One region of the Bradyrhizobium sp. 172 genome, then DNA from elsewhere that is predicted to be linked to it. Evidence: predicted binding sites of a transcription regulator. Region 1 holds the regulator's gene; the other holds the start of a gene.
What was found. The regulator LexA, encoded in region 1, represses DNA repair genes until DNA is damaged. The targets are predictions, from matches to a motif close to TGTTCNNNNTGTGTTCNG.

Region 2: the regulator LexA is predicted to act here: its motif matches at 1,973-1,990, upstream of IVB07_RS05460 (ribonuclease T2).

The regions. Positions count from the first base shown of each region.
Region 1 covers NZ_CP064701.1:3,787,043-3,790,450, reverse strand. The annotation lists gene glp (gephyrin-like molybdotransferase Glp) at 1-817, shown strand, start outside; gene lexA (transcriptional repressor LexA) at 994-1,695, shown strand; gene IVB07_RS18285 (hypothetical protein) at 2,190-2,624, shown strand; partial or broken gene IVB07_RS18280 (ComEC/Rec2 family competence protein) at 2,763-3,408, opposite strand, start outside.
Region 2 covers NZ_CP064701.1:1,158,828-1,162,235, forward strand. The annotation lists gene IVB07_RS05450 (cold-shock protein) at 1-70, opposite strand, end outside; gene rlmJ (23S rRNA (adenine(2030)-N(6))-methyltransferase RlmJ) at 321-1,181, opposite strand; gene IVB07_RS05460 (ribonuclease T2) at 1,234-1,926, opposite strand; gene IVB07_RS05465 (hypothetical protein) at 2,046-2,510, opposite strand; gene IVB07_RS05470 (hypothetical protein) at 2,693-2,986, shown strand; gene IVB07_RS05475 (DUF3617 family protein) at 3,030-3,408, shown strand, end outside.

The sequences.
Region 1 (3,408 bases):
CCGCCCCGCCGGCGTCGATTTCCGCGAGGGCGACGTGCTCCTGCGCAAGGGAAGCCGTCTGACCGAGCGAGACCTCGCGCTCGCCGCCGGGATGAATCATCCGCACCTTGCCGTTGTCAGGCGTCCGAAGGTCGCGATTCTCGCCACCGGCGACGAGCTGGTGATGCCGGGCACCACGCCCGGCCACGGCCAGATCGTCTATTCCAACGGCTACGCCCTGCACGCGCTCGCCCGCAGCGAGGGCGCCGAGACCATCGACCTCGGTATTGCCGCCGACACGCTCGAGGCCACCACCGCCGGCATCCGCCGCGCCCGCGAGAGCGGCGCCGACGTCCTGATCACGACCGGCGGCGCATCGGTCGGCGACCACGATCTGGTCCAGCAGGCACTGCGGGACGAAGGCATCGCGATGGCGTTCTGGAAGATCGCGATGCGGCCAGGCAAGCCGATGATGCACGGGCGACTCGGCGCAATGGGTGTGATCGGCCTGCCGGGCAATCCCGTATCGTCCTACGTGTGCGCTTTCCTGTTCATGGTGCCGCTGATTCGCGCCCTGTCGGGCCGTTCAGTGATTCACCATCGCCGTGAACGCGCCGTGCTCGGCCGCGACGTCGGCGCCAACGACCAGCGCGAGGACTATCTGCGCGCGCATCTTGAGGAGCGTGACGATGGCACACGCGTCGTTGTTCCCGTCAATCATCAGGACTCTTCGCTGCTTGCGAATCTCGCTGCAGCACAGGTACTTCTCGTCCGCGCACCATTCGCGCCGAAGGCCGAAGCCGGCACGGCTTGCGAAGTGTTGCGGCTCCCCGTCTGAGCGCCCCCGCAACGCGCGTTCCGCGCACTTTGCTCTGTTCACGGTAAATTAAGCAGTTGCGGAACATGTATCGAACATATAGTGTCTGTTCATGATTTGTTTCGAGCATGCAGCGGCTTATGGCCGAATTCAGCGTCTCGGAATCGGACGACATCAACCGGGGGACTTTGGTCGAGATGTTAACGCGCAAACAATACGAGCTTCTGCGGTTCATCAGTGAACGTCTGAAGGAAAGCGGCGTGCCGCCCTCCTTCGACGAGATGAAGGATGCGCTCGATCTGCGCTCGAAGTCGGGCATCCATCGCCTGATCACGGCGCTCGAGGAGCGTGGCTTCATCCGACGCCTGCCCAACCGCGCCCGTGCGATTGAAGTCATCAAGCTGCCGGAGCTCCAGGCAGCCGCTGGCAGCCGCCGCGGCTTCACGCCGAGCGTCATCGAGGGCAATCTCGGCAAGGTGCGTGCGAGCGCGAGCCTGCCCGCTGACGAGGGCGAACGTCCCGTCGCGGTGCCGGTGATGGGCCGCATCGCGGCCGGCACGCCGATCGAGGCGTTGCAGACCCGCAGCCATACTATCAGCGTACCGCCTGACATGCTCGGCTCGGGCGAGCATTACGCGCTGGAAGTGCGCGGCGACTCGATGGTCGAAGCCGGCATTCTCGACGGCGACATGGCCCTGATCCAGCGCAACGAGAGCGCCGATACCGGCGACATCGTGGTGGCGCTGATCGACGACGAGGAAGCGACGCTGAAGCGCTTCCGCCGTCGCGGCGCCTCGATCGCGCTCGAGCCCGCCAACGCGGCCTATGAGGTCCGCATCCTGCCGCCCAACCGGGTGAAGATTCAGGGCAAGCTGATCGGGCTTTACCGGAAGTACTGATACCGGGAGTCCTTTCTATCGGCAGTACTTCATATCGGAAGCACTTCATGCCGGAGGTGCTTGGCGCCTCGCGCGCTTCCGATCGGCATCGCCGGTCAGAGATTGGAGCGGATCATCGTCCGCTCCGGCTGGATAGCCTTTCTGGTTCTGCACAGACTATCCGGCCCCTCCTCCAACGCTGGCTCCTCGCCACGCCGACGAAGCAGCACCGCTTCAAGCAGCACCGCTTCGCGGCTCGGTTGTTCGAGGAAACAGCGACCAGCGGTCAAGTTCGGCCGTTGCAGCCAAGTTGGCAATGTTCGCGTACGCGCCTCCCGAATGCATCGCGGCGAGCTTTGTTCCTATTGAATTCGGGAAAGATAATGTGATCGCGGCTTGCGGAAGCCAGCCGCAGATTTGCCCACAACCAAGCACAGCGTTCGTGCTTCCACTCTGATAGAGGCCTGCGCCTCGATAAGAGACGCGGGTTGCTATCCCAGCATGAGGAGCACCCGATGTGTGACTACAGCCTACATGCCGTCGCGTCGCGCCCCGCCGAAGTCGGCGAGACGATCGTCACGACAAGCTTCCGCGGCACCTCGACGCGCGGCTTCGCCTCTGCAGCCGATCCGTCCGTCGCCGTCTGCCTGCTGCCGGGGACGGAGCTCGCCTTCGCCGACGACGTCCGCTACGACAATCGCTGGATCTGGACGCGCACCATCAATTCCCGCGTCGGCAAGTTCGGCAAGATCGATCCGCACGTTCCCGACCGCCATCATGATGCGATCGAATTCCCCGACGGCAAATACGTGCTGGTGACGCAGCTCGTCGAAGGCCAGCGCGCGACGGTGCTGCAACTGCCGGTGACTCAGTCGGTCACCGAGCGCGAGCACAAGGCGCAGATCACCGCCGACAGGCAGCCGACCGTCACGCACCTGCCGATCGGCTGACAGAGCCGCCCTCCGGCTACGAGGTCGGAGGTCAGGATTGAATCGCCATCGCCGGCCGTGGCCGGCGAGATGGTGTGGTTTGCGCCCCGCGAATCCGAACGGACGCACCGAACCACTGCGTTGCTCCGCACCATCAGATCAATCGTCGGCTTGCAGGTCGGTGTCCGCCGGCGTTGCGTCCTTGATGCGAGGCGCGGTCGACTTTGGCGCGAGGCTGCCGTCGAAATCACCCTCGCCGGCGCCGGCCGGCAACCAGGGGCGGCTCGTGCCTCTCGCCCTCACTGCCTGAACCACAAAACCGTCACCACGCTGCGTCAGCGCCAGCGCGCTCTGGCTGGCGAGCCGCTGCCGATCGACCACCATCGCCGCGCAATCGGGCGGCGCGGGACGAGTCGTCACCACCAGGGCGGCCCGACTGCAATCGTCTGCGAGAGCGTCGACGCGCAGTGCCAGCGCGACCAGCCTCCCGTCGGCCAGTGGCGTCACGCAGCCGGATTCGTCGCAGGACACGCCATCGGCAAGCGAGGCTCTGCCCGCATCGCGCGGATCGGCGTCGGCAGCGAGCCATTCCTTGAGCAGAAAGCCGTCCTTGTTCGTCCTGATCAGGTGCAGATATCCGTCCCTGCCCCGCACCGCGACGCTCGCGCCATCCCCGGCAATCAGGATGTCGGGCTGCCGCGCCGACAGTCCCCAGAGGATCGCTGCCAGCAGCACCAGGGCGCCGGACCAGCGCAGCGGCGTGCGCAACAAGCCGAGCACAATGATTCCCAGGCTCGCCGCGATC
Region 2 (3,408 bases), 2.6 Mb from region 1:
CGTCGTCCGGTTTGATGAATCCGTAGCCGCGCTCACCGTTGAAAAACTTGACCGTTCCCGTCATGGCCATCGGGAAACTCCCCCTCATTGCTCCTCCGTCGTGACGCAGACGCGCGTCACGACATGACCGGGCCTTACGAAGCCCGGGAGCTGGCCATCCTTCGGCAGACCATTCGGTCCGACTGGATCTTTCTTAGGCCTTCACTCCGCCGCAACCATTCGCGGAAGCGGAACGTAAAGCCAGTCACTGCAACAGCATAATACGGTTCTCTGCAGATTGACTACCGCTCCTGCATATTTTTCCCAAGAATGCCGGAGTGTTACGGTCTCGGCACCTCTAACCGGAATCTGGCAGCGCCACCCTGGCCGAGCGGCATTTCCAGCTCCGGCAGGATCGTCTTGAGTTCGCCGTGCAGCGTGTAAGGGGGATTGACGATCAAGAGCCCGCTGGAGGTGAGGGCTGCGCCGTCGGCTTGCGGCGCCACGCTGAATTCGAGGCGCAGGCATTTTCCCGGCGGTTTTGCTGCGGCTGCGAGCCGCGCCACTGATTGCACCAGCGTGTCGGTGGCGCGTCGGCTCTTGGCGGGATACCAGATTACATAGATACCGGTCGGCCATTTCGCGAAAGCCGCCGAGAAGGCCTCTGCGAGCTTTTCGAACTCGTCCTTTGCCTCGAAGGGCGGGTCGATCAGAACGAGCCCACGCCGTTCCTTCGGCGGCACGAAAGCCGGCAGCGCCATCCAGCCGTCGAGGTCGACCACGCGGGCCTGTTCGTCGCGGCGCAGTACGCCGATCAGCGCCTTGCGCGCCTTCGGCTCGAGCTCGCAGAGCAAGAGGCGGTCCTGCGGCCTCAGCAGGCCGCGTGCGATCAGCGGCGAGCCCGGATAGGCCTTGAGCTCGCCCTTCGGATTGAAGGCGCGGACGATGTCGAGATAGGGCTTGGTCAGCGCCATGGCGTCGTTCGACAACCGCGCCTGCATCAGCCGCGCAATGCCCGTCAGCCACTCGCCGCCCCGGCGCGCTTCGTCGCTTTCGAGATCGTAGAGGCCAGCGCCGGCATGGGTGTCGATGACGCGGAACGCACCCGGCTTGTCCTGGAGATAGGTGATGATGCGCGTCAGCACGATGTGCTTGATGACATCGGCGAAGTTGCCGGCATGGAAGGCGTGGCGGTAATTCATGCAAGAGCACTACGCCACGTGACGGCCCGAGCAAAGAGGCACGACGCCTGGGCTAGCCACCCCGGATCGGCGGCATCGTCACCTGGTCGCGGCGGCAGGCGCGGCGGTCGATCTCCTCGCAGGCGCGGAATTGCAGGTCCTTGCTGAGGCAGATGCGGACTTCCGATAGCCGCGTCCGGTTGCAGGTGATCGAGACGGCGGCATTGCTGAGGCCCGGATTGGCCTTGATGAAGGCTTCCTCCACCTCCGCCGGCGCCACGGTCTTGGCCTGCGATAGATCGAGATATTCGGCTGGAATCTTGATCGCGGCGCGCGCCTTGCGGATCGTCTCGAAATAGCTGCGGTCAGCGAGCCCCGAGCAGGTGCCGTGCTTGTCCCACTCATTGAAGATCAGCCCCGGCGCCGGCATCAGATCGAGCATGGAGGAGACGATGCTGCGGTTCAGCCGCGGCGAGGGCCGCTGGCAATATTCCGGAAATCCGCTCTCATATTGCGGCCACAAACCATGCACCACGAAAGCGTAGGGCCGTCCGCTGCACTGGGTCTGCGAGCGGCCGCCGCGCTCCGCCGCCTCCTCGCAGAAAGAGGGCGACCAAGACAGTGACAGCACATAAAAATCGAATTCGCCGGGCGTGTTCTGCCGCTTGTCCTGGGCCTTTGCGCCATCGGCCAGCGCAGCCAGCCCGGCCGCAAGCGTCAGCGAGATCATCAGGCGGGAGAACGAATGCAATCTGGAATGAAACATGGCGACGCCCCTCAACTAGACTGTGCAGACAAGCCTAGCAGGCGATAAGAACATTTCAAGAACAAAATGCGGGTGACCGTCGTTCGGCCGCCTGATCGGTCCGGATCAGAACGTTTCAATTACTGTTTGGCGGCGCGGCAGGCCGGGTTGTAGGCCCAGTTGCGGTCGAGCCCGACCACGCACCATTCGACGCCTTGGCCGTAGCCGGCGAAGCCGCCATCCTCCACGATCGAGAAATGCACCTTGCGCATCTTGCCGTCCGTGAGCATGGCCTCGCCGGTGCAATAGCGGCGCGGGATGTTGTCGGATGCCCAAGGCCGGAACGCGGTCTCGTGAACTGCGGCGAAGCCGGTGATCTTCAACGAAGAATTCCAGAACGCGCTTTCTTTCTCCCAGAACTGGGTCGCGATCGTCGGCAGCGCCCTGTCGCACTCGGAGACGTTGCCGTCATAGCGCGGCCCGCTCAGCCAGAAATTCAGCTCCAGCGGATTGGCGGCCCTGGCCTCGCCGAGCGACAGCGCCCCGAACAGGAGGCCGAGCACGGCGGCAAAGCGGAGCGATTTCAGGAAGGTCGAGGCGCGCATGGATGATCCAGACAGCATGATCTGCAAGGGTCGGACGGTGCCGTGAAGGCCGGGGGAGGTCAAGTGCAGCGCGGCAACACTTGCCGACGAGTTGACCGCAATGCTGCGTTGGACCGGCCATCCGTTCTTTCCACCGCCGCGCCGACACCGTAAACTGCCGCCAACCAATCGGAGTGACGGGAATGCGAATCATTGCGGCCGCGGGCCTACTTGCCTTGGGTATGATGGCGAGCCAGTCGGCGCATGCCGATCTGCTTCCGGTGCCTCCGTTCAAGGGCAACGACACCGGCGGCATCATCGCCTATTCGATGGCAACCCAGGTCGATGCGCGGCAGGTCGCGGTCGATCACTGCGCGCGCTATGGCAAAGTCGCCAAATTCCTGGCGGTGCAGGCCTATGAGGGCGGCTACATCTCGTTCTCCTGCCGCTGGGTGCCCTATGGCGCCGCCGACCAGCCGATCCGCACGCTCTACTGAGGCGCTTTCGCACGCCGCTACCTCTCAGCCGGGAACTTCCCACATGACGCGCAAACTCGCTTTGCTCGGCTCCGCCCTTTGCCTCGTGTTGTCGGCAGGCAGCGCTCGCGCTGACGACCTGCCGGTGCGTAAGGCAGGGCTGTGGGAATTGAAGATGGTCCGGACCGGCACGCCGGTGCCCGAGATGACCATGCAGCACTGCACCGACGAGACCGTCGACAAGGAAATGAACAACAACGTCTCGCCGATGGCCAAGCAGATCTGCGCCAAGCAGGACATCAAGAAGACCGCGACCGGCTATGTCAGCGATTCCGAGTGCAATGTCGCCGGCATCAGCACGACTTCGCATGCTGAGATCACCGGCGATTTCAATTCGGCCTATACGGTGAAGACGTCGTCGCACGCGCAAGGCGGCGCCGCCG